3 regions of the Methylobacterium sp. CM6241 genome follow, and region 1 is predicted to be linked to each of the others. Evidence: predicted binding sites of a transcription regulator. Region 1 holds the regulator's gene; each other region holds the start of a gene.

Region 1 (10,419 bases):
GATCGCGTGATGGATCTGGGTGACGGTGAGACCGATCCCCGGCCTGTGAACGAAGCGGATGGGATGCCGATCCTGTCGAGTCCGACCCGTCACCATCTCGGTGGCACTCTTCGGGCGATCTACGAAGACACGTTCGACACGCAGCCGATCCCCGACGGTCAGATCGACCTTCTCCTGCGCCTCCGGCACAAGGAACGCGATCGCCGCCGCGTGGGCTGATCCCGTTCTCCGGAGGTCGCCGCTACCAGCGGCGAGCTCCCGGCATGCGCTGATACTCGGCGCCGCGGATCAGGGTCATCACCGCGTCGAGCTCCGCCAGCAGGGCGCGCTCGTCCTGGCCCGCCTTCTCCACTTCGCCCGGATCGGTCCCGAATTGCCGGCGCTGCTGGGCGAAAGCCAGGTCGCGTTCGAGGTCCTCCCTACGCTCGTGCAGGGCGAGGAAATCGGCATCGCCATCACCCCCGGCGGGTGTCATGCTCGATTCGTTCTCCAAGATGCTGACCTTCCAGGACGGCTGGCGAGACGGGCTGCTCCGTCGTCGACATCGCCGAATCGTATAACGCACGAGCCCGTCAAACCGTGCCGCGCTCGTTCGAGCCCCGGTCCATACCGTGTTTTCCCCCTGTCCTACAGCGCTTGAGCGGTCGCCGGCCGGCTCCTGTCATCGATCTGTCATGGCTCCGTCATAGAGCCAGCATGATCGGGCGGGTAACGGTGCGCTGCAGCAGGATTGCTCTTGCAGCGCGGCACGCACAGCGCCCGGACAGATTACGGAGAGCCACCGTGAAACCCTTCCACTTCGCCCTCGCCATTGGGCTCGCGACCGCACAGTTCGGCGCCGTCGCCCAGGCCGCCGACATCACCGGTGCCGGCGCGACCTTCCCCTTCCCGGTCTATTCGAAATGGGCTGAAGCCTACCGCAAGGATACCGGCACGGGCCTGAACTACCAGTCCATCGGCTCCGGCGGCGGCATCAAGCAGATCCAGGCCAAGACCGTCGATTTCGGCGCCACCGACGCCCCGCTGAAGGGCCCCGCCCTTGAGAAGGACGGCTTCGTCCAGTTCCCCACCGTCATGGGCGGCGTCGTCACCGTGGTGAACATCGCCGGCGTCGAGCCGGGCAAGCTCAAGCTCACCGGCGAACTCGTCGCCGACATCTACGCCAACAAGATCACCAAGTGGAGCGACCCCAAGATCGCTGCCCTCAACAATGGCCTTAAGCTCCCCGACGCGCCGATCACCCCGGTCTACCGTTCGGATGCCTCCGGCACGACCAGCATCTTCACCACCTATCTCAGCGCGGTTTCCGAGAGCTGGAAGAAGGAATTCGGTGCGGCCACCACGGTCAGCTGGCCCGCCGGCCAGGGTGGCAAGGGCAACGAGGGCGTCACTGCCACCGTCAAGCAGGTCGCGAACTCCATCGGCTACGTGGAATCGGCCTACGCCAAGCAGAACAAGCTCAGCTACACTCTGATCCAGAACAAGGCCGGCAAGTTCCCGGCCCCGGATGACAAGGCGTTCCAGGCTGCCGCCGCCTCCGCCGATTGGAAGGCCGCTCCCGGCTTCGGCATCTCCCTCGTGAACCAGGCCGGCGACGAAGCTTGGCCGATCACCGCGGCCACCTTCATCCTCGTCTACAAAGAGCCGGCCGACGCCGCCAAGTCCGCGGAAGTGCTCAAGTTCTTCGATTGGGCCTACAAGAACGGCGACAAGCTCGCCGTCGATCTCGACTACGTGCCGCTGCCCGACAACGTCGTCGCCCTCGTCCACAGCGAGTGGAAGGAAATCAAGGGCAAGGACGGCAAGCCCGTCTTCTAAGGCACGTCCTCACGGACCGAACCACCCTCTCAGGCCCGGCGAAAGCGTCGGGCCTGCTCCACGAGAAGACATGGCGACACACCTCGCCACCCGTCTCCCCACGCGATACGACCCCTCAAGGTGAAGAAGTAGACGTCGGATGGCCGCCTTGACTGAACAGATTTCGCTGGCCCGCACGGGCTCCCCCGCTCGCAAGAAGCCGGGCGGCCTCGGCGACCAGCTCTTCCGCGCCGCCTCCTACGCGTCGGCGCTGCTGGTCCTCCTCTTCCTCGCGGGCATCCTCGCCTCGATCGCCTATGGTGGCTGGCCGGCCTTCGCGGAATTCGGCCTCGGCTTCATCACCTCCAGCTCCTGGAACATCGGCCAGGAGCAGTACGGCGCTCTCGTCGCCATCGTCGGCACCCTGGTCTCGGCCGTCCTCGCCCTCCTCATCGGCGTGCCGATCTCCATCGGCATTGCGGTCTACCTCACGCAGCTCTGCCCCGGCTGGGCGCGCAAGCCCGTCTCGATGACGATCGAGCTCCTCGCCTCGGTGCCGAGCATCATCTACGGCATGTGGGGCCTGTTCATCTTCGCGCCGCTCTTCGCCCATTACGTGCAGATGCCGGTCTCGAGCGTAGTGGAGGGCATGCCCATCGTCGGCACGCTGTTCTACGCCCGCGTCCCCTCGGGCGTCGGCATCCTCACCGCCGGCATCATCCTGGCGATCATGATCGTGCCCTTCGTCGCCTCGATCACCCGCGACATGCTCGACCAGATCCCCACCGTGCTGCGCGAGAGCGCCTACGGCATCGGCTGCACCACCTGGGAGGTCGTGCGCCACGTGCTGGTGCCGCAGGCCTCGGTCTCGATCATCGGCGCGGTCATGCTCGGCCTCGGCCGTGCGCTCGGCGAGACCATGGCGGTGACCTTCGTCATCGGTAACGCCAACCGCCTCTCCGGCTCGATCTTCGATCCCGGCTCCACCATCGCCTCGCGCATCGCCAACGAGTTCAACGAGGCCGACGGCCTGCAGCTCAACTCGCTGATGGCGCTCGGCTGCATCCTCTTCATCATCACCTTCATCGTCCTGATCATCGCGCGCCTGCTCGTCCGGCGCGTGAAGGTCGCCTGACCCCGGGAGCCCGAATCATGGACGCCGTCACCACTCTCCCCACAACCGCGGCCCCGGCGCATGTCAGCCGGGTCCGGTCGAGCCGCCGGGTCGCCGACAAGCTCCTCATCGTCGGCAGCACCGTCGCCACGCTGATCGGTATCGTCGTGCTGGGCTCGATCCTGCTCATGCTCATCGTCGAGGGCATGAAGGGCTTCTCGCCGCTGCTCTTCACCGAGCCGACGCCGGGCCCGGGCTCCGAAGGCGGCGGCATCGCCAACGCCATCCTCGGCAGCCTGGTCCTCACCCTCATCGGCATCGTCATCGCGACGCCGGTGGGTGTCATGGCCGGCACCTATCTGGCCGAGTACGGCCGCAACTCGAAGCTCGCCGACGTGATCCGCTTCCTCAACGACATCCTGCTCTCGGCCCCCTCGATCCTCATCGGCCTGTTCGTCTACACGCTGATGGTGCGGCCGATGGGGACCTATTCGGGCTGGGCCGGCGGCGTGGCTCTCGCCATCATCGCCACCCCGGTGATCGTGCGCACCACCGAGGACATGCTGCGCCTCGTGCCCTCGACCCTGCGCGAGGCCGGCGCGGCCCTCGGTGCCCCGCCCTCCATCGTCATCAAGAGCATCACCTGGCGCGGCGCCAGCGCCGGCATCGTCACCGGCATCATCCTGGCGCTCGCCCGCATCGCCGGCGAGACCGCGCCGCTGCTCTTCACCGCGCTCAACAACAACAGCTGGTTCTCGCCCAACCTCATGGGCGGCATCCCCAACCTTCCGGTGATGATCTACCAGTTCGCGCTCTCGCCCTACTCGAACTGGCAGCAGCTCGCCTGGGCCGGCGCCCTCCTCATCACCGCTACGATCCTCGCCCTGTCGATCGTGGCCCGCTTCGTCATCAAGAGCGAGCGGGCGCGCTGATCCCGCGCCCCCGTCCCACCCCGTTTTCGACAAGGACACGCATCCGATGAACGCCGCTCCCGCGATCACGCAGGCCCAGCTGACCGGTCGCCACCAGGCCGACGATCAGGCCCCCATCCGCATCGCCGTGAAGGACCTGAACTTCTATTACGGCTCGTTCCACGGCCTGAAGTCGGTCAACCTCAACTTCCACGACCGCCAGGTCACCGCCCTGATCGGCCCGTCGGGCTGCGGGAAGTCGACCCTGCTGCGGACCTTCAACCGCATCTACAGCCTCTATCCGGAGCAGCGTGCCGAGGGTGAGATCCTCCTCGACGGGCAGAACGTGCTCGATTCGAAGGTCGATCTGAACGAGCTGCGCTCGCGCATCGGCATGGTGTTCCAGAAGCCGACGCCCTTCCCGATGTCGATCTACGACAACGTCGCCTTCGGCTTGCGTCTCTACGAGAAGCTGCCCAAGGCCGATCTCGACGTGCGCGTCGAGGAATCCTTGCGCAAGGCCGCCCTCTGGGACGAGGTGAAGGACAAGCTCAAGCAATCCGGCATGGGTCTCTCCGGCGGTCAGCAGCAGCGTCTCTGCATCGCCCGCACCGTCGCCCAGCGTCCCGAGGTGATCCTGTTCGACGAGCCGACCTCGGCCCTCGACCCGATCTCCACGGGCCGCATCGAGGAGCTGATCGAGCAGCTGCGCTCGGAATTCACGATCGTTATCGTGACCCACAACATGCAGCAGGCCGCGCGCATCTCGCAGTTCACGGCGTTCATGTATCTTGGCGAACTGGTCGAGTTCGGCCCGACGACACGGATCTTCATGAACCCCGAGAAGCGCCAGACCCAGGACTACATCACCGGCCGCTTCGGCTGAGCCCGCCGGGGCCGCGTTCCGCGGCACCGGTCCCGATCCTATGCGATGCGGGCTGCCAGGGGCGGCCTCGGTCGAGGAGTGCGAGCATGCCCAACCACATCGTCAGTTCCTACGACACGGAACTGGAAAACCTGCGCCGCTCGATTTCCGAGATGGGCGGGATCGCCGAGAAGATGATGACCGATTCCGGCAATGCCCTGGTGCGCCGGGACGTGCCCCTGGCCCAGGCTGTCATCGCCGCCGACAAGCGTCTGGACGCGATCCAGCACGAGGTCGAGGAGCGGGCGATCCTGCTCATCGCCAAGCGCCAGCCGCTGTCCATCGACCTGCGCGAGACGGTATCGGCGATCCGCGTCTCGAACGATCTCGAGCGGATCGGCGACCTGTCCAAGAACGTCGCCAAGCGCGTGGTCGCCATCGCCGATCAGATCCAGCCGCAGAAGATCGTCATCGGCGTCCAGCATATGGGCGACCTGGTGCAGGAGCAGCTGAAGGACGTCCTCGACGCCTATGGCAGCCAGGACGTGAAGGCCGCCCTCGACGTCTGGGAGCGCGACGATTCCATCGACGCCCTCTACAACTCGCTCTTCCGCGAGCTGCTGACCTACATGATGGAAGATCCGCGCAACATCTCGTTCTGCACGCATCTCCTGTTCTGCGCCAAGAACATCGAGCGGATCGGCGATCACACCACCAACATCGCCGAGACGATCCATTATCTCGTCACCGGCACGAACGAGCTCGCCGAGCGGGACCGCCCGAAGAACGACGCGTCGAACTACGCTACCGTGTCGATGCCCGCCAGCGCCTGATCGCTGCCCCTGCCGGCCGCTCCAGCACACGCTCGGCGCGGCCGTCGCGTCCATCCGGGACGGTCGCCATCACCCTGAAAACATCCGCATGAACACGCGCATCCTGATCGTCGAGGACGAGGAGGCCCTCACTCTCCTCCTCCGCTACAACCTGGAAGCGGAGGGCTTCGTCGTTGATTCCGCCGCGCGGGGCGACGAGGCCGATCTGCGCCTTCAGGAGCAGGTTCCCGATCTCGTCCTGCTCGATTGGATGATGCCCGGCCTGTCCGGCATCGAGCTGTGCCGCCGCATCCGCGCACGGCGGGAGACCGAGCGGCTGCCGGTGATCATGCTGACGGCGCGGGGCGAGGAGGGCGACCGCATCCGCGGCCTCGGCACCGGCGCCGACGATTACATCGTCAAGCCGTTCTCGGTGCCGGAGCTCCTCGCGCGGGTGCGTGCGCTCCTGCGGCGGGCCAAGCCGACCCATGTGTCGGACCTGCTGGTGGCCGGCAATATCGAACTCGACCGGGTCAGCCACCGCATCCGCCGGCAGGGCCGCGAGATCCATCTCGGGCCCACCGAGTTCAAGCTCCTCGAATTCCTGATGCAGAGCCCCGGCCGCGTGTTCTCGCGCGAGCAGCTGCTCGACGGGGTCTGGGGCCACGACGTCTATATCGACGAGCGCACGGTGGACGTCCATGTGGGCCGCCTGCGCAAGGCGATCAACCGCCCGCGCCAGAGCGACCCGATCCGCACCGTGCGCGGCTCCGGCTATTCCTTCGACGAGATGTTCTCCACGGACGAGTGAGGCCACGGCCGGCTTCGCGCCGCTCAGTCCGGAAAGAGCGTCCCCATCGTGACGATGGCGGGTCGCCTTGCCTCCGGGCGATCCTCGCGAACCGATGCCATTCCGGCCGCCACGAGATAGCGCGTTCGATCTCGGACGTCTGTCCGTTCCGGCATGTGCTCGCCCCGGGGGGCTCAGGCATTCACCCATCTGGCGGGCAGCCTGAGTCCCCCTCTTTTTACAGGGGACGGGTGGCGGGCGCGCCTGTCGAATCTTCCTGGATAGAGGGAACAGCCATTGGGCAGATGTCTGAATCCGTCAGCCCTGGGGGCGGAAATCCGACGTTTGGTGCCCGCTGCCGGGCCCACTTTCGGCCCAACGTCGACGGATCCAGCGGCCGCCGCCATCCGCTGAGAGCGGACATTGATCATGGGCGGAAACGACCGCTCCGCTATGCGGTTTATCCGCTTTCGACGTCGCTACGTCACCTTGTCAGGTGACGTCTGGCTTCAACACCCGCGTGTCATACCAACCGAGACGACGGTCATCGGCGGATCGCAAGGTGAGTTGAGCGACCGGAGCCCCGACTTCACGATCGACCAAGCGAGACCGGCGATCGGTCGGCCCATAGAGATGAGCCTCCCCCCATTGTCGAAGCGCGACGATGACGAGGAACAGGCCGCGCCCCTTCTCGGTCAGGACGTATTCCCGGTAGGCGGTCCCGTCCGAGGCGGGCGCCGTCTCCAGAATTCCCCGTTCGGTCAGGTCGCAAAGGCGGGTCGCCAGCATACCCTTGGCGATGCCGAGACCATTCTGGAACTCACTGAAGCGCCGAACACCGTCGAAAGCATCGCGGATGATGAGGAGCGACCACCAGTCGCCAATGACATCGAGCGCGCGCGCAACCGGGCACCCGGCGTTCCAGAGGCTGACGCGCTTTGCCACGAAGGTACGCTCCCGTTCCAAACTGGTCTCAATTTAGAACTGGAATGGGCCGGGTACAAGTGGTCTCAAGATGAAACCAGATTGGGTTTCATCGACAGGACCGCCATGCCGCACGGAAGAGATGAGCGAACCTCTACCGAGCCGGAGGGGGCATTGCCCAGGACGACGATCCTGATTTTCGCCGTCGCCGCCGGCTTAAGCGTCGCGAACATCTACTGCGCCCAGCCCCTGCTCGATGCGATGGCGCAGGAGTTCGGCATCTCGCCTGCCGCGATCGGGCTCGTGGTGACCCTGACCCAGGTCGGCTATGGGCTGGGCTTGATCTTCATCGTGCCGCTCGGCGATCTCATCGACCGCCGTCGCCTCATCCTCGGCCAGGGGCTTCTGTCGGTGCTCGCGCTGGTGGCAGTGGCCACGGCCAAGTCCGGAGCGATCCTGTTCGCCGGCATGGCGGCGGTTGGGTTGCTCGCCGTCGTGGTTCAGGTCCTGGTCGCATTCGCCGCGACGCTCGCGACACCGACCGAACGAGGTCGGGTGGTCGGTACAGTCACGAGCGGCATCGTGATCGGCATCCTGGCGGCGCGCTTCGCGGCCGGGATACTGGCCGATATCGGTGGCTGGCGAGCGGTCTATCTGGTCTCCGCGATCCTGTCGCTCGCCCTCGTCGGCCTGCTCGTGCGCGTCCTGCCACGGCATCGGATCCCGGCCGGAACCGGCAGCTACGTCGCTGCACTTCGCTCGGTCCCCATCCTGTTCCTCAGCGAGCCGGTCTTGATGGTTCGGGGTGTTCTCGCGCTTCTGATCTTTGCGTCGTTCAGCACATTCTGGACCGCTCTGGTGCTGCCGCTCAGTGCGCCGCCCTTCTCCTACTCCCATACCTGGATTGGCCTGTTCGGCCTCGTAGGCCTGGCGGGAGCGATGGCCGCGACGGGGGCCGGGCGGCTCGCGGACCGGGGCCATGGTCAATGGACGACAGGAGCCACTCTCGTGCTTCTGCTCGTATCGTGGGCGCCGATTGCGCTACTACCGGTATCAATTCCGGCCCTGATCTTTGGCGTCGTCCTGCTCGATCTCGCCGTGCAGGCCGTTCATGTCACGAACCAGAGCCTCATCGTCTCCCTGCGTCCCGAAGCCAGCAGCAGGCTCATCGGCGGCTACATGGTGTTCTATTCAGTGGGCAGCGCCCTCGGCGCCGCTGCTGCGACGTCCATCTATGCCCGGGCTGGCTGGCCCGGTGTCTCGGCGCTCGGAGCGACGTTCAGCGCTGCGGCCCTGCTCGTGTGGCTGTTCACCTTGCGCGCGGTGCGGACATGTCGAACGTAACTCGGTGATCCAACCGGAACGGCAGCTCCATCCTCGAGCTTCGCGGAGAACGGCCGATCCGCTCACCACCCATCTCGGACACCCAGGGCGGGTACCAACCGTCAGAGTTTGACGACGACAGGGCGCGGGTAACGGAGGAGGGCGCTGGCTGCCGTCGATGCCGGTTCAGCGGTCGAAGCGGCGCATCGAACGGCTGTCCCGTTCGGCGTTGCGCCGAATCCTGTCATCGGCACGGGCCCGATCGCGCTGGACCGTCTCCATTCGCCGGAGCGTCTCCGTCTGCTCGCGATGCGCCCGCGCCAGGTCGCTCACCGCGTTCATCGCGCGCACCCGGTTCGCATCCTGTGCTCGTGCGTCGAAGGACCATGCCGCGAGAAGTAGGGCGACGAGGGCTGTGGTGGGGCGGGGCATCTGGCTGGGACCTTCGGGTGGGGGAGGGGCGGATCGAGCTTGCGGCTCAGCATGCACCATAGTGCGTTAAATGCAGGGCTTCGCAGGATATCGTGCATTCCATGCGCGGACTGCATGAGTGGTATTTGGCGTTTGGTATACCAGCTCGGCGGGCGGGCTGTCATACATGCTGCAACGCAAACGCAATGCCCCGAGGAACACCGATATGACCGCTCTCATTCTCACCGCCGTCGCTGTCGCCGCTGCCGCCAACATCTCCCTGGTGGCCTTCGTCGCCGATCGCCTGACCCCCACCTCGAACACCTCCACCATCACGGCGGGCGAGCTCGTTCTCGTCAACGACAACGCTCCCGAAGCCCTGAAGCTCGCGGCCTAAATCTACGCGCACGGCTCCAGCGGCACCGTCATCGGCCCCGCCTTACCAGGCGGGGCTTTTTCACGTCGCGTACCGCCATAAACCCCTGTCCCATGACGGTCGAAACGGGGGTCGCGTGGCGGTCGATCCGCCCGTCTCATCCGACGGATTTCGGGGCCGATGCTTCACTCTCCCGCGCCAGCGAGGCGGCCTCGGCGAACCGGGCGCGGACCGCCTCGCTCATCCGGCCGAGGCCCAGCTGCGCGGCCATCCGCCCCTCGACGCCGGGTGCCGGATCGAGGTCGCGGGCGAGGCCGGCGAGTTCCTGGAGCGGGATGTCGGCGGGCGCTCGCCCATCCCCTCGAGCCGGCCGGAACCTCACCGGCCCGGCGGGTGCCCCCCCCGGCCAGAGAACGATGCGCTCACCCTCGCTCGTATGGGGGCAGTGGGGATCGACGGCCGCTAAAGCGCGCTGGCGCAGGCGGGCCGTGATCCGGGCAAACCCGTGGGCGCGCAGCAAGCGCTCGGCGAGAATGTCAGCGAAAACAGGACCTTCGCGCAGGACCACCTCGCTCGCCATCGCCGCCAGCGTGGCCTCGTAAGCCACATCCTGGAAGCGCGCGGCATTGGGAGAGAAGCCCGACAGGTCGGCGGGTTGATAGAGGCCGGGGGGCTCCACTCGGGGGATATCGGGAGTGTCCGGCTCGGTCGCGACCGGCTCCGGCTTCGCCCTGTCGGCGTCGAGATCGGCCCGCAACGCCGTGTCGAGCCGGTCGAGGGCGCCTTGCGAATCGTTCCACCAATCGGTGCTCCAGACCCGGTGGATGCGCCATCCGAGATCGGTGAGCACCCAATCGCGCAGTCGGTCCCTGTCCCGCGCCGTCGCCGCCCGGTGATAGGTCGCCCCGTCGCATTCGACGCCCGCGAGGTAGCGCCCCGGAGCGTCGGGATGGACGATGCCGAGGTCGATCCGAAAGGCGGAAACCCCGACCTGAGGTACGATTCTCCAGCCCCGTGCAGCCAAAGCCGCCATCACCGCGCCCTCTAACGGCGATTCGATGTCTCCCCCCGTGGGAGCGGCCGCCGTTTCGAGAGC
Region 2 (10,419 bases), 340 kb from region 1:
CGTGCGGGCGGCGATCTCGTCCTGGAGAAGCCGGCTGCGCTCGGACAGGACATGCATGTCCCGGTGGAGCGAATCGAGGCGCTGGACCACGCGCGCCGCCATGGCGCCGACGGCTTCCGGCAATTGGTCGCCCTCCATGGCGGCCTCATCCTCGAGCCGGTGGAACACCGCGCGTAAGCCGGCGAGTTGACGGTGGGAGCGCACGGATTGGCGGCGGATCGGTCCCAACGGCCTGGCATCGTCGGCCTTGGCCTCGTCGAGCATGTCGTCCTCGATGGCATCGAGGGAGGAGGACAGGCGATCGGACGTGGCATTGAGTGATGCGATGGTGCTGCCGACGAAGCGCTCCAGTAGCTTTGCCGGGCCGGGAACGAGGGTGCCGGACAGGACCGCGTCGCGGGCGGCGACCGCGCAGGCCGTGGCATGGCGACGGCCACTGACCAGATAGCCTGGACCGAGAACGCAATGGAGGCGGCCGTTCGGCTCTTCGCTCGACGAGCCGTCGAAAGCGCGTTCCCGGTCCGCGATGACGAAGCCGGCATGAGGGCCATCGACGACGACACGCTGATGCTCGTCGCGGGCGAAGGTTGCGGCGGCGAGACGGGGCGGGCCGAGGCGTCCCTCAAGGATCAGCGCCTCGGTCCGCGCATCGACGAGATCGACGTGAAGCCAAACGAAGCCGTGTTCCGGGTCACCGAGGGAAGGAAGCTCGTCCCCCAGCGCAACCTGGCGTCCCCGTCCATCCGTGTCGAAGGCGAGGGCGAAGATCAGCCCCGGGAGGGACGATTCCTCAATGAGAAGATGCTGCATAATGCGTTCGCGGCGAACATGGCCGGCAAAATACCGGCTCACTATCGCGCTGGATCGCAAGGCTGGGCGACACTGTGATGACGACGAGGCGCGTCTGCTGCCATCGTATTCTCCCGATGGATCAGACGACTCACAGGGACGGGGCGAAGCGACGACGTCGATGGTCGAGCCGTGATTGGCCATCATGACGTGCATTCGCGAGGGATCGCGCTGAGCGTCACCAGTCGCCTTCGCATCACGGTCGCGTGCGCGACATTTTTCGGCGGGCCGTGCTGGGCCAAGCGCTCGTGGAAGGGCATGCAGTGATGATGAACATCGCCTGTGCTTGCCTGCAGCATCTGCACTTCGCCAAGGTTCGTCGGACTGGGCGGAAAATAACGTCGCGTCGTCCGAGGTCTTCATCGTCGCTATTCGCGTCCAGCGTGCGGCAGGCCGTCGCTGGACATCTCTTCCGTTAGCTTCGTTCCGCCCCGTCCTGCATCCTCATTTCGTAAGACGATTCAGACTACCCTCTAGAAGTAAATTACCGACATACTACTAGATCAGGAGTCCAAAGTCCGCCCCACGCAAGGATCCCTTAGCAACATTTCTCAGGATGATACTGTTGCCAAGAGCAACATCATCGAACGTGACAAGAGTGTCCGCACCCCCCGTTCAACATAGTAAGGTTGATATCCTCGAAGCTGTTCACAAGGGCTGACACGTCGAAATGATCGAAGCCCTTCGCAAAACCATAGACGTTATCCATCCCGAAATTCATTTTGAAAGTGAAGGTATCAGCTCCCCCACCAGCATACAGCTTGTCGTTACCGGTGCCGCCATCGATCACCGTGTCACCCTCGCCGGCCCTGATGACATCGTTCCCCTTTGTCCCCGACACCGTGGCGAAGGTATCCTTGGCGTTCTGCAGGTTGACCGTGGTGCCTGCGGTCACGCCCGACAGATCGAGGGTCAGTGCTCCGCGCACATAGATCGTCTCGATACTCTTGAAGCTTGCGTCTGTGAACGTGAAAGTATCGGGTCCAAGAAGCAGGAGCCTGTCCTGCCCATCTCCCCCGTCGACCAGCGTTGGTGCATTGGTAACTGCCAGCTTATCATTGCCGTCGCCGCCGATCAGTGTATCGGATGCTCCTACTCCCCGGAGGAAATCGTTACCGGCCAAGCCCGTCAGGATATTAATGCCGCTATCACCGATCAGGACGTCTTCGTATCGACTACATGGCCGGCGAGGCACTTTGAGCCCGCGCTCCGCAGACGAATGACGCAGGATGGTGCCCCGCCGACATCGAATGCCATTCAGAATCGGTCATGGCTGCGGAACGCTCGTCCGCTCCGACCCTGGACGATGTCGTTCCGCCGGGCCTCCGGCGGTTCGAACCCGGATCGCCACGAGATCGGGGCCTCTCCCGCGTTGAGGGTCCGAACAGCGTTGAACCGAGGGCCGCGGCAAGGTGCGGGTTGGGCCGGAGCCCGCATGGGGAGAAAGGACATCCGCCGTCGGGAGATCGCCGGGCGGCACCGACAGGATCACCCCCGATCCCTGGATCGGATTTAGCCAGACAGGATCTAACGGTCCCTGTCCGCCTCCAGCTGTTTCATGAGCTCGGCAAGGCGAGGGTCGAGAGGCTCGTCGATCACGGGCTCGTAGAGGGCCTGCAACTCCTCGCCGAGACGCCGCCGGGTGGTCTCGGTCAGCGCGCTGTTGAGATCCCTGGTGCGCGGCCGGGGCCGGGCTGGCTCGCGATAGTCTTCAATGAGCATCGCCACTCCTTCGATAACACAAGAAATGTGAACGCCGGGATCGAAGATAGGTTCATATGTCGCGGTGAACGGGGTTTACCGCCCGAGGGAACGAGCGCGACGGAGATAGGCCCCTGAGTGCGAGAATACCTCCCGGCAGAAGTCAGCGCCAGCGTCGATCAGAAAGTCACAGCGTTGAGACTGCCCACAGAACTTCCGGTCACGGACGGGTTGCGCTCAGACCAGAATGACCCGTCGGGAGATTTTTTTGAGAATACCGAACCATCGTTTTTACTTCGCAGACGACCATCGAACGAAACTGTAGCTAAGATATCGAGAGCACCTTTCGAGGTCGAGCGACGGCGGCGGGCTTGCTGATCGTTGACGAACGGACACCAGAGCACTGCCATCAGGGATGGACAAATACACCTCTGCGCCGCTTTTCTCATATATCGGCATTTCTGCTGCCTCTTTCTCACAGATGAAGATTTGTTTTATTCTTATTATAAACTTGAAATACAGATTTATGCTTGCGTTGCGGCTCGGGGCGGCTAGGCTCCCTCGAATCATCCAGCTTCGGAATCGCCGTCCCATCGCCATATGAGCCTCACTTCCGCGCAAATCCTCGACCTCGCTCCCGATGCGTCGAGCCGCAAGGCCGGGCAGGATCAGGCGAAGGCGGCCAAGTGGAGCGGGCTCGGGCGGGCAGGCGCCGTCGTCTGGGGCGAGATCAAGGGAAGCGGAGCGAACCCTTATCGCACGGTGGCCGATCTCTCCGGTCCAGCCTCGAAATGCACCTGCCCGAGCCGGAAATTTCCCTGCAAGCACGCAATCGGCCTGATGCTGGTAGATGCCGCCGCGCCGATCTCCGAGGCAGAACCGCCGGATTGGGTCGCCGCCTGGATCCGGGGGCGCGAGAGCCGCGCCGTCTCCGCCGAAACGCGGTCCCAGCAAGCCTCTGCCCCCGTCGACGAAAAGGGGCAGGCCAAGCGCCGTCAGGCCCGCGAGGACAAGGTCTCGGCGGCGCTCGATGAACTCGATCTCTGGCTCGGCGACCTGATGCGGCGCGGTCTCGCGACGGTGCGGCGCGAGCCCTATGCCTTCTGGGACCGCATGGCAGGACGCCTCGTCGATGGACAGGCCCCGGGCCTCGCCCGCAGGGTGCGGGCCATGCCGGGCCTCATCGCGGCCGCGCCCGGCTCTGCCGCACGTCCGGAGGCGGCCCTTGCCCTCGCCCTCGGCCGCCTGTCCCTGCTGGCCCGGGCCGCCCGGCGTCTGGAACGGCTCACGCCCGAACAGGCAGCGGGCGTCCGCGCGGCCATCGGCTATCCCGTGACCACCGAGGAGATGGCGGCACGTCCGGGTCTCGTCGACGAGTGGGCCGTCCTCGCGCATGCGGTGGAGGACGAGGACAAGCTCACCGCCCGCACCGTCTGGCTCGCCGGACGGACGAGTGGCGCCATGGCCCAGGTCGTCGATTACGGCACCTCCGGCTCGCCGCTGCCGCCGGTCCCGGCGGCAGGACAGGATTTCTCGGGCGCGCTCGCCTTCCATCCCGGCGATCCGCCGCTCAGGGCCGCGTTTCGCGAGGGGCGCGCCAGTGCGGCACCGGTCGGCCCTCTGCCTGGCGCGACGAGCGTCGCCGAGGCCCTCGACGGGTTCGCCGGGGCCCTGGCGCGGGCGCCGTGGATCGACCGTTGGCCGCTTCGGCTGTCCGGCCTACGCCTCGGACATCTCGCGGATGGCGCCATGGGCGCGGGTGACGCCACCGGCTGTTTGACCCTTGCCGATTCCGCACATGTCCTTCCTCTGATGGCGGTGGCGGCGGGGGGCTATGTCGATCTTTTCGGTCTCTATGACGGGTTCGCGCTCACGCCCCTCGCCATGGTGGCCGGCGGGCATCTCTACGCGGTTCCGGCCCAGGATCCCCGGCCGATCCTGGTGAGGGCGGCCTGATGGGCCTCGACGTCTCCGCCCCCGACGATTGGGAGTCGGCCCTCGTCTCCGCTCTGCTGGGGGCCGACCGCTCCCCCTCCCCTGTCGATCTCGAGACGGTCGCCGGTGCGCTGCCGCGCGCAGAGCCGGGCATGACCCTGCTGGCGCGGGTCGCGGTCGCGGGCATCCACCATCTCGCCGGCAGCGGCTTTCCGCCAGAAGCCTTCACGCCGACGCCCCCTCACGAGGCGAAGGGCCGTCCCTGCCCACCCGAAGCGGCGGCGCGGCTCGGGCTGCTCCTCGCCGCGGGCACGGAGGCGCGGGGCCGCGTGAAGGAGTGGTGCGAGATCGCGGCGGAGCGGGGCATGCGCGCTCCGCCCTGGCTGCTCCCCGCCCTCGCGCCCTACCGGCGCGAGTGGGACGAGACCATCGACGCGGTCGCGGGCGAGGAGCTCGCCTGGCTGGAGGCGGCCTGTTCCGCCCGAGGCGCCGAGGCGGCGATTTCGGCCCCGGATGGCGCTGAAGCGAGCCCGGCCGAGCGCCACGCCGCCTTCGCCGACTTCCGCTTGCGCGATCCCGAAGGAGCCCGCGCCGATCTGGAGGCTGGGTTCCGCGCCGAGAAGGCGGAGATGCGCGAGCGCCTCGTCTACATCCTGGAGATCGGCCTGTCGGAGGCGGATGCGCCCTTCCTCGAAACCTGCCTGGACGATCGCGCGGGCGGCGTGCGCGCGGCAGCGAGAGTCCTGCTACCGCGCCTCACCCACTCGCTCTTCGCCTCCCGCATGGCGGCGAGGGCGCGAACCGCGCTCGTGGTCGAAAGCAGCCGAAAGCTCCTCGGCGGGACGAAACACACTCTGGTGGTGACGCTGCCGGAGGAATCGCCGACGCTCGCGCGGGACGGGATCGAGCTGAACGCCTACGAGCGGAGGCGCGGCGGCGCGAAGGCCGGTCTGCTCGAGAGCGTCATCGCCGCCGCTCCCCTCCACGCCTTCGCCGATCATCCGCCGAGGCTCTGGATCGAACTGGCCCTGCGCAGCGAATGGGCGATCCAGATCGTCGATGGTTTTCTCACCGCCGCGCGCCGCGAGCGCGACCTCGACTGGGTACGGACGATGGTGTCGGTGCTGGCCGAGGCGTCGGCCGGGCGCCTCTCCGGCATCGAGCCGGGCGATGCGCTCCGTGAGACCTGGGCCCGCGCCGTGCGGTCGCTCCCCGATGCGGAATGGGAGGCGACGGTGGCGCAGCTCCTCGGCAAGGGGGAGATCGATACGATTCTGACCCTGCTGCGACAGGCACCCTCCTCCCTGTCCGAGGCCTTCACGGCGGCCCTCCTCGATTGGCTCGCCTCGGTGACGCGGACCTCGCAATCCGACCGCCAGGACCTCGCCTCCGCTTACCTGCTCACCCGCCTCGCCGAACGGGCCTGGCCCGACGAGGACCATGCGGCCTCCGCCGCCGCCATCCTCGCCCGGCTGCCGGACGAGGCCGAGGACAACCTGCGCCGGCAGATCGAGGATTTTGCCGAAACCCTCGCGCTGCGCGCCACCATCCGACGGGAGTTCGCCTGAGGCATGAGCCAGACCAACGGAACCAAGACGACGCAGCTCCGACGGGCCGCCGAGGATGCCTTCGCCGAGGAGCTGGAGGCGCTGCGCGCCGCCGATGACAGGCCGCGCCCGCCGAACTGGCTGCTCTCGCCGCAGGCGGTCGTCACCTACCTCATGGGCGGGCGGCTCGACTCCGGTTTCGAGGTCACGCCGAAATACATCGGCGACCGGCGCCTGATGGAGGTGGCGGTGGCGACGCTGGCCACCGACCGGGCGCTCCTCCTCCTCGGCACGCCGGGCACCGCCAAGAGCTGGGTCAGCGAGCATCTGGCCGCCGCGATCTGCGGCACCTCCCGCCTCATCGTGCAGGGCACCGCCGGCACCAGCGAGGAATCGATCCGCTACGGCTGGAATTACGCCCTGCTGCTGGCCAAGGGGCCGAGCCGCGAGGCGGTGGTGGCGAGCCCGATCGTGCGCGCCATGGAGGAGGGCAAAATCGCCCGCGTGGAGGAACTGACCCGCATTCCCTCCGAGACGCAGGACAGCTTCATCACGATCCTCTCCGAGAAGACGCTGCCGATCCCGGAACTCAACGAGGAGATCGCCGCCGCCCGGGGCTTCAACCTCATCGCCACCGCCAACAACCGGGATCGCGGCGTCAACGAATTGTCGAGCGCGTTGAAGCGCCGCTTCAACACCGTGGTGCTGCCCTCGCCGGCCACGATCGAGGCCGAGATCACCATCGTCGAGACCCGCGTGGCCGCCCTCGGGCGCGCCTTCGAAATCCCCGCCGAACCGCCCGGCGCCGACCAGATCCGCCGCGTGGTCACCATCTTCCGCGAGTTGCGGGAGGGCGTGACCGCGGACGGCAAGAGCAAGGTCAAGCAGCCGTCCGGCACGCTCTCCACGGCGGAGGCGATCAGCGTCGTCGGCAGCGGGCTGGCGCTGGCCGCGCATTTCGGCAACGGCCAGCTCTCGGCCCACGACCTCGTCTCCGGGATCAGTGGCGCGGTGATCAAGGATCCGGTGCAGGACGCCATCGTCTGGCGCGAATATCTCGAGACCGTCGTGAAGGAACGGTCGGAGTGGAAGGACTTCTACCGCGCCGCCCGCGAGAGCGCGTGAGGGCGTTCTCACCCTCCCCCCCTCTGCGGGGGAGGGTGCCTGCGGAGCAGGCGGGAGAGGGGGCGACCTCTCCGGATACGGCGCTCCCCTCTCCCGACCCTCGCTGACGCGAGGGCCACCCTCCCCCGCATAGGGGGGAGGGAAAGCCCCGCGCGCCATCCACCGCGACACCCCACCCAAGAGTAACGAGCGTGCCATGAGCCCAAGCCCCACCACCCCCGGCCGCGATGCCTGAGGTTCGGATCTTCGGCATCCGCCACCACGGGCCGGGCTCGGCCCGCTCGCTGCGCGCGGCCCTCGATGCGTTCCGGCCCGATTGCCTGCTCATCGAGGGGCCGCCGGATGCCGACGCCCTGATCCCCCTCGTCGCCGACCCGGCAATGACACCGCCGGTGGCCCTGCTCGTCTACCGGGCGGACCGGCCGCAGACCTGCGCCTTCTTCCCCTTCGCGGCCTTCTCGCCCGAATGGGTGGCCATGCGGCACGGCCTCGACCATGGGGCGACCCTGCGCTTCATCGACCTGCCGCACGCGATCCAGCTCGCCGACGGGTTCGAAAGGAGGGGAGAGGCGCCCGAAGGCGAGACGGCACCGGCCGGGCTCGATGCGCCTGCGTCCGATGATGCAAGCGAGGCGCCCTCCCTCGCCCTGCGGCGCGATCCCCTCGGCGAACTGGCCGAGGTCGCGGGTTTTCCCGACGGCGAGCGCTGGTGGGACGCCTTCGTCGAGAGCCGCGCGGGCGAGGATGGCGACGTGTTCGCGGCGATCCAGGAGGCCATGACGGCCCTGCGCGAGGGCGCGGAGACCGCTCCCGGCCAGGACACCGATGGGGAGGCGTTTCGAGAGGAGGCGCGCGAGGCGCATATGCGCACCTGCCTCCGCAAGGCGGCGCGTGAGGATTTCGCCCGCATCGCCGTGATCTGCGGCGCCTGGCACGCCCCGGCGCTGGCGCGCCACGATGCGAAGGGACAGGTCGGCCTCGATGCGGCGACCTTGAAGGGACTGCCCCGGACCAAGGTCGCCGCGGCCTGGGCGCCGTGGTCCTACGAGCGCCTCGCCACCGCCAGCGGCTACCGGGCCGGGGTACTGTCGCCCGAATGGTACGACACGCTATGGAACCACGAGGGCCGTGTCGCAGCGCGGTGGCTGGCGCGCGCGGCGGCCCTGCTCCGCGCGGAAGACCTCGACGCCTCGCCGGCCTCCGTGATCGAGGCCGCCCGCCTCGCCGAGGCGCTGGCCGGGTTCCGGGGCCGGGCACGCCCCTCCCTCGACGACCTGCACGAGGCCGCGCAGGCGACCCTGTGCTTTGCCGATCCGGCCCCGATGGTGCTGATCCGGCGCAAGCTCGTCATCGGCGAGCGCCTCGGCGCGACCCCGCCGGACAGTCCCGGCACGCCGGTGGAGGCTGATTTCGCCGCGACCTGCAAGAGCCTGCGCCTCAAGCCGGAGGCGGTCGCGGGCGACCTCGTCCTCGACCTGCGCAAGGAGAACGACCTCGCCCGCAGCCATTTCCTCAACCGGCTCCACCTCATCGGCATCCCCTGGGGCCGGCGTCAGCAGGCGCGCGGGCGCGGCACCTTCAAGGAGGCGTGGTTCCTGTCCTGGCAGCCCGAATGGGTGGTGGATCTGGTCGCCGCCTCCGCCGATGGCGGCACGGTGGCCGAGGCCGCCGCCAGCCGGGTGCGCAGGCGGGCGCGCGAAGCGACCCGCGTCGCGGAACTGTCGGGCCTCGTCGGCACGCTCCTCGACGCCGATCTCGCCGGAGCCGGGGAGGACGTGATCCGCGCCCTCAACGACCGCGCCGCCGTCTCGGCGGACGTGTTCGACCTGATGGAGGCGCTACCGCCGCTCGCCGAACTGGCGCGCTACGGGTCGGTGCGCTCGTCCGATACGGAGCCGGTTCTGGGCGTGGTGCGCGGGCTCGTGCCGCGCGCCGCCGCGGGGCTGACGGCGGCCTGCCAGAGCCTCGACGACGATGCCGCGAGCGCCGCCAAGGCGCGGATCGTCGGCGTCCACGCGGCGATCTCCCTCCTGGAGGAGCCCGACCTGAAGGCGGTCTGGCAGGAGGCGCTTCACGGCCTGGCCGACCAGAGCCATGTGCATGGCCGCGTCGTCGGGCGCGCCGTGCGGCTGCTGTTCGACGACCGGGCCCTCGATGCGGAGCAGGCCGGCGACCGGCTTCGCCTCGCTCTGTCCCGCGCCTCGGGCACGATGGCGGCGGCCGCCTGGATCGAGGGGTTTTTGGAGGAGAGCGGCACGGTCCTGATCCATGGCGGCACCCTGCTCGCGGTCATCGACGAATGGCTCGCCGGCCTCGACGGGACGCTCTTTGCCGAATTGCTGCCCCTGCTGCGACGCACCTTCGCGACGATCTCGCAGGGCGAGCGACGCGCCATCGGCGAGGCCTTGAACCGCCATGGGGCCGGTGTTTCCGAGGGAGAGGGATCGGGCCGCCTCTTTGACGCCGAACGCGCCGCAAGGGTGCTGCCGGTCCTGCGCCTCCTCCTGGCGCCTGTGGAGAACGAGACGACGGAGGACACGCCATGAGCGACACCGAGCGTCTGCGCCGCTGGCGCCTCGTCCTCGGCGGGGGCGCGGCGGATGGCACCGGCTGCGGCCTGTCGGGCCGCGATGTCGGCATCGACCGGGCGCTCGGCGCCCTTTACGATTCCGACCGGAAGGGCGGGCTCGGTGCCTCGTCCCCCTCCGTGCCGCGCTGGCTCGGCGACATCCGCGACTATTTCCCGGCCTCGGTGGTGCAGGTGATGCAGCGGGACGCCTTCGAGCGCCTCGATCTCAAACGCATGCTCACCGAGCCCGAGATGCTGGAGGCGGTGGTCCCCGACGTCGCCCTCGTCTCGACCCTCATCTCCATGCGCGGGTTGCTCGGCGGCAAGACCAAGGACACCGCCCGCCTCGTGGTGCGCAAGGTCGTGGACGCTCTGATGCGCAAGCTCGAAGAGCCCCTGCGCCAGGCGGTGACCGGGGCCATCGATCGCGCCAGCGTGAACCGGCGTCCGCGCCATGCGGAGATCGACTGGAACCGGACCATCCGGGCCAACCTGCGCCATTATCAGGCCGAATACCGCACCATCATCCCCGAGACCCGGTTCGGCCATGGCCGGCGCCAGCGCGCCAGCCTCAAGGACGTGATCCTGTGCATCGACCAATCCGGGTCGATGGCGAGTTCGGTCGTCTATTCGAGCATCTTCGGCGCGGTGATGGCCTCGCTCCCGGCGGTGACCACCCGGCTCGTGGTGTTC
Region 3 (10,419 bases), 2.3 Mb from region 1:
GCCGTTCGAGTCGAGCATGATCGAAACGCGGAAGGGGCCGAAGAAGCGCTTCTTCACCGCCTCAAACACGGCCTCGCCAGCCGCCATGCTGCCGCCGCCCACGAAGATCGCCGTGGACTTCTTCTCGGAACCGCCGCGGGTGTAGATGGTCCCGTCCACCAAGGCGCCGACATTGTCGGGCGTCACGTTGCCGTAACCGGTGATGCGATCGGCGCCACCATCGTAGCCGACGACCACGTCGAACACGCTCGGAACGGTATCGGTATCGAATTGGAACAGCAGCTTCTTGGTCATGTCGTTTCCTCTGCCCGCGTCGCTGCGCGGCTGACGTATCGTTGTCATTGGCGCGTCTCGTCAGATCGCGCGATGGACCGTCCCCATCGTCGTGGGGCGCCGCCGGCGAGACCGTAATTCCGGCTCGCCCTCGGTGCGGACTCGATCGGCGTCCGCATTCATGGTGTCCGGGGTATCGCCTTGCGACCCCCGAATGATTACGGCTCCGGGGAGCCGACTCGTCGTCGCGTTCAGCCTTCGACCACGTTCTGCGGTTTGCCCGCAACATAGGCCTCGACATTATCCACGAGCTGGTCCGCCAGGATCTGCATCGCTTCCTTGCTCGCCCAGGCCACGTGCGGCGTGACGATGAGGTTCGGCAGGTCGAGCTCGCACAGGATGTTGCCGTTCTTGGGCGGCTCGGTCATCACCACGTCGAATCCGGCGCCACCGATCGTTCCGGCTTTGAGCGCCTCGGCGAGAGCCTCCTCATCCACAAGACCGCCACGCGCCGTGTTGATCAGGATGGCGTGCTTCTTCATCTTCGCCAGCTGCTCGGCGCCGATCATGTTCCGGGTCTCCGGCGTCAGCGGCGCATGCAGGGTGATGACGTCGGATTCGGTCAGGATCGTCTCGAAATCCACGAGGCCTTCCTGCGGGAACACATCGTAGGCAATGACCTTCATGCCGAGCGCTTCCGCGCGCTTGGCGATCGACTTGCCCAGAGCCCCGTAGCCGACGATGCCCAGCGTCGAGCCGGCGATGTCGTGGATCGGATAATCGAAGTAGCAGAACTGGGTGGACTTCGCCCAATCACCCCGGCGCACCGAATTTGCATAGGGCACAATGGCGCGCCGCAGGGCGAACATCAGGCCGATCACGTGCTCGGGGACGGTGTTGAAAGCGTAATTACGGATGTTGACGACAGTGATGCCGAGTTCCTTGGCGGCCTTCTTGTCGACGACGTCGGTACCAGTGGCGGCGACAGCGATGAGCTTGAGATCGGGCAGCTGCTTTAACGTGTCGGCGCGCATCGGCACCTTGTTGATCAGCGCGATCTCGGCACCCTTCAGGCGCTCGACGATCTCTTCCGGCGTCCAGGTCGACTCGTATTCGGTATATTCATGCGGGAAATTGAATTCGCGCACCTTGGCATCGAGGGATTCACGGTCGAGGAAGACGATTTTGTGCGCCATTGGAACCCTCAAGCGACGTTCCGCGCCAAGCGCGACGTTACGCGATACACACTTCTATAGACGATGCCCCGGGGCCGGCGAGAGGCCGGCCCCGGGAAATCACGGTGATCAGGACTTCGCGAGCGGGTTTTCGCGCAGGTAGCTGGAGGCGGCGGCGACGCCGGAGCCCGGCTGCACCTTCACGCCGTTGTCGAGCATGGCCATTTCCGCGCCCGCGATGGCGCCGAGGAGCGAGAGCTCGTTCAGGTCACCCACGTGGCCGATACGAAACACCTTGCCGGCCACCTGGCTCAGACCAGCGCCGAGGGCGAGGTTGTAGCGCACGAAGGCGTGCTTGATGATCGCGGCGGCATCGACGCCCTCGGGGACGAGGATGGCGGTCACCGTGTCCGAGTTCCACTTGGCTTCCTTGGCGCAGGTCTTGAGACCCCAGGCCGCCACGGCCTGACGGGTCGCCTCGGCGAGCACGGCATGGCGGTGGTAGACGTTCTCGAGACCTTCTTCCCGCAGGCAGGCGAGTGCCTCGCGCAGGCCGTAGAGAAGCGGCAAGGCGGGGGTGTAGGGGAAGTAGCCGGCGCCGTTCTGCTTCTGGTGGTCGGCCCAGTCGAAATAGACATGCGCGAGGCGATCGTTCGGACCCGACGACGATTCGGCAGCCTTCAAAGCCTTCTGGCTGACGCAGATCACGCCGAGACCGGCGGGGAGCATCAGGCCCTTCTGCGAGCCCGCAATGGCGCAATCGACCTTCCACTCGTCGGCGTAGAACGGCAGCGAGCCGATCGAGGATACGCCATCGACGAAGAGAAGCGCAGGGTGGCCGGCCGCGTCGATCGCCTTGCGCACGGCACCGATGTCGCTGGTGACGCCGGTGGCGGTCTCGTTATGGACCGTCATGACGGCCTTGATCTCGTGGTTCGTGTCGGCGCGCAGCGCCTCCTCGATCCGCTGCGGGTTCGCACCCGTGCCCCACTCTTCTTCCTGAACGATCACGTTCAGGCCGAGGCGCTGGGCCATGTCGATCCAGAGGTGGCTGAACTGGCCGAAGCGCGAGGTCAGAACCTTGTCGCCACGGTGCAGCGTGTTCGTCAGCGCGGATTCCCAGATGCCGGTGCCGGACGCGGGGAACAGGAAGATGGTACCTTCGGTGGAGCCGAAGACCGCCTTGGTCTCTTCGAACAGGGGCTTGGTCAGCGTCGGGAAGTCGACCGAACGGTGATCTTCCGAGGGGACGATCATCGCCCGCTGAACGCGGTCAGGAATGTTCGTCGGGCCCGGAACGAACAGATGATTCCGACCCGGTCGTCTCGTTGCCGCCATGTTGTGTCTCCGGTTCTTCTTTGGTTCGCGTGCACGCAGCGCACGACGCTGGGTTCGAATACGGTGGTCTAAGGTCGCGATCCGGCTTGGGTCGACGCCAGTGCGGTTCCTAAGCTTTGGATGAGGATACGACAACGTTGCCGAACGCCCGGCTCACGTTTTTCCGGCCGGATGCGATGGCATGGTCCGCGTCAATCGACGGGTGGCGTGAGGCCAGCCCCGAGGCATCTTCGATGCCCGCGAGATCCGGAATGCTCGACGCAACCGCCTTCGACTGAATCAAGCCTCTCTCCGTTGGCCGGGGCGCGCGGTGTTCGCACACTCCCATGGCCGTGGACGTCGTTTCTCACCTCGTCGGCGACCTTGATTTTGCCTCGTGCGGGCTCCGGACACACGCTTTCCAGCGCGATCCGGTGGGTCACCTTGGACCTGACTATGCCGAGGTTCGCGGTCGAAGGAAAATGCAAAAAACTTCGTCGCCACTCAAAAAATTTGTGGCGCAACGCAGCATCTCTGCGCCTTGCTTGAAAGGGGTCCGCTGCGAAGCGAGCAGAGGTCGCGTCATCAAACTGATACGGGAATCCGGTTTGGCTCAACGCACCGAAGCCATTCGGAGTGGGTCGTGGGCGAAGATACAGAGAAGACGATCCGCGTGAGGACGCTCTTCCTGTCCGATATGCATCTGGGCACGAAGGGCTGTCAGGCAGGGTTACTGCTGGAATTCCTGCGGGATTACGACGCCGATGAGATCTACCTCGTCGGCGATATCGTCGACGGCTGGCAGCTCAAATCGGGCTGGTTCTGGCCGCAGAGCCACAACGACGTGGTGCAGAAGCTGTTGCGCAAAGTGCGCAAGGGCTCGACGTTGATCTACATCCCCGGCAACCACGACGAATTCCTGAGAGATTATCTCGGCATGACGTTCGGTGGGATCGAGGTCGTGGACGACCGGATCCACGTCGCGGCAGACGGCAAGCGCTACCTCGTCATCCACGGCGACCAGTTCGACATGGTCGTTCGGCATGCCAAATGGATCGCCTTCCTGGGTGACGGGGCTTACACGTTCGCGCTCTTCATCAACACGCATCTGAACACGATCCGGCGCCGCCTCGGACTCGCCTACTGGTCACTCTCGGCCTGGGCGAAGTTGAAGGTGAAGAACGCCGTCAATTTCATCGGAAAGTTCGAGGAGCTTTTGAGCGCGGAGGCGAAGCGCGTGGGCGCCGACGGCGTCATCTGCGGACATATCCACCATGCCGCTCACCGCCAGATCGCCGGGCTGACCTATCTGAACACCGGGGATTGGGTGGAATCCTGCACCGCCATCGTCGAGCATTACGATGGCACCATGGAGGTGCTGCATTACCCGAGCGTACTGCGGGCACGCGCTGCCGCCGAAGAGGCGGAACGAGGCGCGGTCCTCTCGAATCCGGCAAGGGCGGTCGCGTGAGGCTGCTGATCGCCACCGATGCTTGGCACCCGCAGGTCAACGGGGTGGTCCGTTCGCTCGAGAACATGGCCAGCGCCGGCCGCGAGCTCGGGTTCGAGACGGTGTTCCTGACCCATCAGGATTTCGCTTCGGTGCCGCTTCCGGGATATCCCGAGATACGGCTTTCCTATGCCACGAAAGGTAAGGTCGCACGCCTCTGGGCCGATCTTGCGCCGACCCATGTGCATGTGGCGACCGAGGGGACCGTCGGCTACGCGACCCGCCGCTATTGCCTCTCGCATGGCCGCCCGTTCACCACGAGCTACCACACGCGCTTTCCCGAATATCTCGCCGCCCGCGCGCCCGTTCCGGAGAGTTGGAGCTACGCCTGGCTGCGGCGTTTCCACGGCGCGGCGAGCGGTACGATGGTATCGACCCCATCCCTCGAGCGTGACCTCGCCTCCCGTGGGTTCGGTAACCTGATGCGCTGGACGCGGGGAGTCGATACCGACCTCTTTCGCCCCGCTGGGCCGGATGACGTCCTGCCGGATGCCCTGGTCGGGTTGCCCGGACCGTTCTTTCTTTTCGTCGGCCGACTGGCGGTGGAGAAGAACGTCGCGGCCTTCCTCGATCTCGACCTGCCGGGCACGAAGGTTGTGGTGGGAGACGGACCGGACAGGGCGCGTCTCGCCGGCCTGTATCCGCAGGCGTGCTTCCTCGGCACCCTCACCGGGGCGGCGCTCGCCCGGATCTATGCGGCGGCGGACGTCTTCGTGTTTCCGAGCCTGACCGACACGTTCGGCATCGTGCTGCTCGAAGCCCTGGCCTGTGGCGTACCGGTGGCGGCCTACCCGGTGACCGGACCGCTCGACGTCATCGGTGGCACCGGCGCCGGAATTCTCGGGCCCGACCTGCGCGAGGCCGCGCTCGCCGCTCTGTCGATTTCTCGTGAACGCTGCCGCGCGGAGGCCCTGCGCTACACGTGGAGCGAGAGCGCGCGCCAGTTCTTCACCAACATCTCGTTGGCGCACGGCACCGGCCTTCCCGTCCCCCGGCGCCGATCGTTCCGGGCCGCACCGGCCGTTTGACCCGGCGACGAGGGATGGCTCCGTGATCCCGCTGGTAGGAGAAATTGGCCTCCCACACGTTTCTGCCCGTCCATCCCGTGACCGTCGGACGGGACGGGTGTAGGCAGACGGCCCGATGCCCAGACCGTTCACCGATTCCGTCGCCCGCACCCTCCCCGCTCTCATCGGTTGCGACGAGGTCGGGCGGGGCGCTCTATCCGGCCCCGTGATCGTGGCGGCTGTGTGGTTCGATCCGGCCGTGTTCCCGGCCTCAGTGCTCGCCTGCCTCGATGATAGCAAGAAGCTCGACCGGGCGACGCGGGAGCGCCTGACTCCGCTGATCAGGGAACATGCCGAGGTTGCGGTCGCCGCCGGCTCGCGTGCTCTCGTGGACCGGATCAACATCCGCGCCGCGACCCTCGACGCCATGAAGAGAGCCGTCGAGAAACTCGGGCTCGATGCGCCCGTGTCCGTCGATGGCCGCGACAGCATTCCCGGCCTTGCTCTTCCGTGCCGGGCGGTGATCGGTGGCGACCGGCTCGTACCGCAGATCGCCGCGGCGTCCATCGTCGCCAAGACCCTGCGGGACGATCTCATGCGGGCCCTGGCCACCCGTCATCCGGCCTATGCCTGGGATCGAAATGTCGGATACGGGACCGCTTCCCACCTTGCCGGCTTGGAGAGAATGGGCCGTTCGGCGCATCACCGGGTGAGCTTCACCAAGCGTTTTGCTTCATCACCCGCGGTAGTCACAACAGGCTGAGCTGAGCCCCGGTCGCGGCCGTGCGGTCGAAGAGATCCGTGCGCAGGGTAATGCGTGCATCTGCATAGCCGAGACGCTGCTTTGCGAGCCGCATGCGTTGGGCGATGAGGTCGGCATAGGCGCCGCCGCCGGTCATCCGCCGGCCGAAAGTCGCATCATAGGCTTTGCCGCCGCGGGCCTCTCGCACGAGCGACATCACATGGCGCTGGCGTCCAGGATAATGTTCGGCGAACCAGTCGTTCACGAGGTCGTCGAGTTCGAGAGGCAGCCGTAGGAGGACATGCCGTGCCTCGACGGCACCGCATTCCCGCGCCCGCTCCAACACCGCCTCGATCTCATGGTCGTTCAGCGACGGAATGACCGGCGCCATCATCACCATGACCGGGATGCCGGCGCGGCTCAGCTGGCGGATCGCATCGAGGCGCCGAGCCGGATGAGGAGCGCGAGGCTCCATGCGCCGGGCGAGGACCGGGTCGAGTGTGGTCACCGACATCGCCACTTTGACGAGTCCGAGTTCGGCCATCGGCGCCAGAATATCGATATCGCGGGCGACGAGATTCGATTTGGTGACGATACCGACGGGATGGCGGAAACGCGCCAGCACGCCGAGCACAGCGCGGGTGATGCCGTGGTCGCGTTCGATGGGTTGGTACGGGTCCGTTGCCGTCCCGAGGGCGATCGTCTCCGGCACGTAGCCCTGCACCGAGAGCTCCCGCTCCAGCAACTCGGCCGCGTTCGCCTTGTGGAACAGCTTCGTTTCGAAATCGATGCCCGGCGAAAGGCCCACATAGGCATGGTTGGGCCGGGCGAAGCAGTAGACGCAACCGTGCTCGCAGCCGCGATAGGGATTGATCGAGCGATCGAACGGCAGGTCCGGCGAAGTATTCCGTGTCAGGATGCTGCGTGCGCGCTCGGGAAGATCTTCCGTCGGCAGGCGCCGGACCGCGTCATCCGAAGCCCAGCCGTCGTCGAACGTCTCGCGCCGCGCCGGCTCGTAGCGACCGCTGGGGTTGGCCGTCGCCCCACGTCCCTTGCGTGCGCTTGTGGGGAAGGTGCTTCCCGCAAGCCGCCGAGCGGGGACGGCGAATGGGTCATCGCATTCGCCGCCACCATCCTTCACCGCTCGGACCACGCTGCGAGTTCCGTCCCGGCCGGGTCCGTGAAATGAAAGCGACGGCCGCCGGGAAAGGTGAAGATCGGCGCTACGATCGTGCCACCTGCCGCCTCGACGCGGGCCTGCATGGCTTCGAGATCCTCGGCGTAGAGCACGGGCAACGGCATCGCTCTCGGTGCATCGGCATCGAGACCGCCATCGAGGCCCTGTTCGAAGGCGGCGTAGCGAGGGCCGTAATCGACGAAGCTCCACCCGAAAGCCGTCCCGTAGAACGCTTTCACCCGGTCGAGATCGCCGCCCGGCAATTCGAGATAATCGATCTTACCATCCTGTCGCATCCGTGACCCCTAATTCGCCCTGACGCCAAGACCATACGGCGACTTTAGCCTTCGCTTTCGCCACCCGTCCTTACGATCCGAACATATCAGGAACACGTCGGCTAGCGCTGCCCTTATTTCGAGCAATCGCCGGCTTATGACGCCCCGGAACGGTTTCTTGCGGAGCTTTCGCGGCCACCTGGCTTTTCCCACGCTGAAAATACGCTATGCGCGCGCATGATTTCGGCTCTGATCCATGTGGCGAGGCCGGCCGACCCCTTGGCGGTCGACCAGCTCGCCGACACCCTGGGGGCTCTCGTCGAGGGCGTTGCTGCCGGGCTCGTCGGCGATGCGGTGATCATCGCCCCAACCCATAACGCAGCGGTCGATGCCGTCGCCGAGGCAACCGGCGCGACCTTCGTGGTCCGTTCGGGTGGTACGCCCCCTTGGTCGGCTGGCGCGAAGGCCGCGCGGCGGGAGTGGGTCCTCTGCCTCGAAGCAGGCGACGTTCCGGCCGAGGGCTGGATCCGCACGATCGATCGGTTCATCGGCACGGCGCGGCCGGAAATGGTCCTCGGGCGATTGCGCCGGCCGCATGCCGGGCTGCCGTCGCGTCTTGCGGCGCAGGGTGAGTCCGTGATCGGTGTCCGTGCGCCCCGCGCCGGGGACCTCGTGCGCCGCGACCGCCTGATCGCAAGCGGCGTCTTCTCGACCCGCCTGCATCCGCGACGGGTGAATGTGCGGCTCAACCGAGGGTGATCAGACCGGGATCGAAGCGCCGCGTCGAAGGTGTTCGTCCAGGCGTGGCATGATCTCGACGAAGTTGCAGGGCCGGTGCCGATAATCGAGCTGAGCCGAGAGAATGCCGTCCCAAGCGTCGCGGCAGGCGCCCGGCGAACCCGGCAGGACGAAGACGAATGTCGCGTTCGCGAGTCCTGCCATGGCCCGTGACTGCAGGGTGGACGTCCCGATCTTGTCGTAGGAGATGCGGTGGAAGACCGCCGAGAAGCCATCCATCCGCTTCTCGAATAGCGGCTCGAGCGCTTCCGGCGTCACGTCGCGTCCAGTAAAACCGGTGCCGCCGGTGGTGATCACGACGTCGACCGACGGATCCCTGGTCCACGATTCCACCTGAGCGCGGATCGCCGCCACCTCATCGGGCACGATGGCTCTACCGGCGAGACTGTGCCCGGCCGCCACGAGCCGCTCACACAGCGTGTCGCCGGAACGATCATCTTCGGCAACACGAGTATCGGAGACGGTCAGCACCGCGATAGAAAGCGGGATAAAGCTACGGGTCTTGTCTGCGGCGACCATGGCTAGCTGCTCTCGGCTCGGCGATAACGCTTCGTTCTACCCATGAATGGGCCCGATGGTCGATCCCGACATATGAGCGTCCTCGGCCGCTGCCCGGGGCGGACACGATACCGTGCCCGGCTCTTGTAGCAGCTGCCGCCTCAGTTCCGCGCCGCGCGGAACGTATCGCAGGACTTGGTCTGGCCGCTCTTGTAGCCTGTCATGAACCACCGCATCCGCTGGTCCGACGAGCCGTGCGTGAAGGAATCCGGCACGGCGTAGCCCTGCGACTGCTTCTGGAGCTTATCGTCGCCGATGGCACTGGCTGCCTGCATGGCTTCCTCGATGTCACCGAGCTCCAAAGAGTTATACTTGTCGTTGGAGTTCTTGGCCCAGACGCCGGCGAGGCAATCGGCCATCAACTCCACGCGTACCGACAATTGGTTAGACTCGACCTTGCTGGATGCCGCCTGCTGGCGACCCTGGACCTTGCCCAGGATGCCCAGTTCGTCCTGAACGTGGTGGCCGACTTCGTGAGCGATCACATAAGCATAGGCGAAATCGCCTTTGACCCCGAACTTCTGCTCCATCTCCTTGAAGAACGACGTGTCGAGGTAGACCTTCTTATCGAGCGGACAATAGAACGGCCCCATCGCGGCCTGCGCCGATCCACAGCCGCTGCGCGTGCCTCCGGTGTAAAGCACCATGCCGGTTGGGCGGTACTGCTTGCCGGTCTGGTTCGGGAGAATTTCCTTCCAGACGTCCTCGGTATTACCGAGGATCGCAGCCGCGAAACGTCCGCTCTCGTCCGCTGGCTTTGTCTTGCGCTGGGCCTGGGTCTGCGGATCGACACGCTCCTGGCGCGGTTGTCCGCCGCCGCTCATCTGCTCGGCGCCACCGATCAGGATGGCGGGATTGATGCCGGTGACCCAGCCGATGATGCAAAGGATGACGATGGTGCCGATGCCGAGCCCGCCGGCACCGCCACCCGGAAAGCCTCCGCCGCCCCCGCCGCCTTCGCCACGGCGGTCCTCGACGTTGTCCGAAGAGCGGAAATCTTCCCAGCGCATGATCTCGTCACCCTTCGTGGCGTAGCCCTACCGGAACTCGGTCGACACGCGCATCACTGTCTTCGGTCCCGTGTGCCCGAACTAATCCCGCGGTGAAAGATACGGTTCCGCTTCCACCCCGGCTTTCGCCCTACGCTTTGCCGTCGAGGGTTGCCCTCAGCAGGCGGAAATCCCGCCACGCGAGCCGTTTTTGGAGCGGCTGGCGGAGAAGATAGGCCGGGTGGAGGGTCGCCAGAGCCTTCACCTCCCGGTCACCCACCCGATAGGGATAGATCCGTCCTCGCGCCTTCAGGATACCGTCTTTCGTGCCGGTGATCGCCTGTGTCGCCGGACTGCCGAGGCAGACGATGATGTCCGGGTCGGCGAGTTCGATCTGGCGTTCGATGAAGGGTTTGCAGATCGACACCTCCTGTGGTGTCGGGTTGCGGTTTCCCGGTGGTCGCCATGGCACGATGTTGGTGACGTAGGCTTTTGTCCGGTCGAGACCGATCGCCGCCATCATCCGGTCGAGCAGTTGACCCGAGCGGCCCATGAACGGCTTGCCGACGCGGTCCTCGTCCGCTCCCGGTGCCTCACC

What was found. Region 1 encodes PhoB, which activates phosphate uptake and scavenging genes when phosphate is short. Its sites were predicted from a motif close to TGTCATNNANCTGTCAT; they were not measured.
Region 2: ACYQR9_RS02630 (CorA family divalent cation transporter) is a predicted target of PhoB. The motif match lies at 877-893, and genes of this name have one in related genera.
Region 3: ACYQR9_RS11625 (UDP-2,3-diacylglucosamine diphosphatase) is a predicted target of PhoB. The motif match lies at 3,346-3,362, and genes of this name have one in related genera.

What each region holds. Positions count from the first base shown of each region.
Region 1 covers NZ_CM139246.1:204,053-214,471, reverse strand. Annotated here, with positions in the region: gene ACYQR9_RS01030 (hypothetical protein) at 10-219, shown strand; gene ACYQR9_RS01025 (hypothetical protein) at 242-475, opposite strand; gene pstS (phosphate ABC transporter substrate-binding protein PstS) at 784-1,818, shown strand; gene pstC (phosphate ABC transporter permease subunit PstC) at 1,958-2,932, shown strand; gene pstA (phosphate ABC transporter permease PstA) at 2,950-3,843, shown strand; gene pstB (phosphate ABC transporter ATP-binding protein PstB) at 3,890-4,708, shown strand; gene phoU (phosphate signaling complex protein PhoU) at 4,795-5,520, shown strand; gene phoB (phosphate regulon transcriptional regulator PhoB) at 5,609-6,310, shown strand; gene ACYQR9_RS00990 (winged helix-turn-helix transcriptional regulator) at 6,782-7,234, opposite strand; gene ACYQR9_RS00985 (MFS transporter) at 7,340-8,557, shown strand; gene ACYQR9_RS00980 (hypothetical protein) at 8,723-8,968, opposite strand; gene ACYQR9_RS00975 (hypothetical protein) at 9,174-9,344, shown strand; gene ACYQR9_RS00970 (DUF3320 domain-containing protein) at 9,481-10,419, opposite strand, start outside.
Region 2 covers NZ_CM139246.1:548,197-558,615, forward strand. Annotated here, with positions in the region: gene ACYQR9_RS02630 (CorA family divalent cation transporter) at 1-810, opposite strand, end outside; gene ACYQR9_RS02635 (M10 family metallopeptidase C-terminal domain-containing protein) at 1,430-2,044, opposite strand; gene ACYQR9_RS02640 (hypothetical protein) at 2,377-2,571, opposite strand; gene ACYQR9_RS02645 (SWIM zinc finger family protein) at 3,151-4,506, shown strand; gene ACYQR9_RS02650 (DUF5691 domain-containing protein) at 4,506-6,053, shown strand; gene ACYQR9_RS02655 (ATP-binding protein) at 6,057-7,157, shown strand; gene ACYQR9_RS02660 (DUF5682 family protein) at 7,385-9,703, shown strand; gene ACYQR9_RS02665 (VWA domain-containing protein) at 9,700-10,419, shown strand, end outside.
Region 3 covers NZ_CM139246.1:2,507,536-2,517,954, reverse strand. Annotated here, with positions in the region: gene ACYQR9_RS11645 (NADP-dependent methylenetetrahydromethanopterin/methylenetetrahydrofolate dehydrogenase) at 1-294, opposite strand, end outside; gene ACYQR9_RS11640 (D-2-hydroxyacid dehydrogenase) at 525-1,469, opposite strand; gene ACYQR9_RS11635 (aminotransferase class V-fold PLP-dependent enzyme) at 1,578-2,786, opposite strand; gene ACYQR9_RS11630 (hypothetical protein) at 2,896-3,069, opposite strand; gene ACYQR9_RS11625 (UDP-2,3-diacylglucosamine diphosphatase) at 3,409-4,236, shown strand; gene ACYQR9_RS11620 (glycosyltransferase family 4 protein) at 4,233-5,303, shown strand; gene ACYQR9_RS11615 (ribonuclease HII) at 5,419-6,045, shown strand; gene ACYQR9_RS11610 (PA0069 family radical SAM protein) at 6,032-7,165, opposite strand; gene ACYQR9_RS11605 (VOC family protein) at 7,162-7,497, opposite strand; gene ACYQR9_RS11600 (hypothetical protein) at 7,714-8,235, shown strand; gene moaB (molybdenum cofactor biosynthesis protein B) at 8,236-8,793, opposite strand; gene ypfJ (KPN_02809 family neutral zinc metallopeptidase) at 8,934-9,842, opposite strand; gene ACYQR9_RS11585 (uracil-DNA glycosylase) at 9,973-10,419, opposite strand, start outside.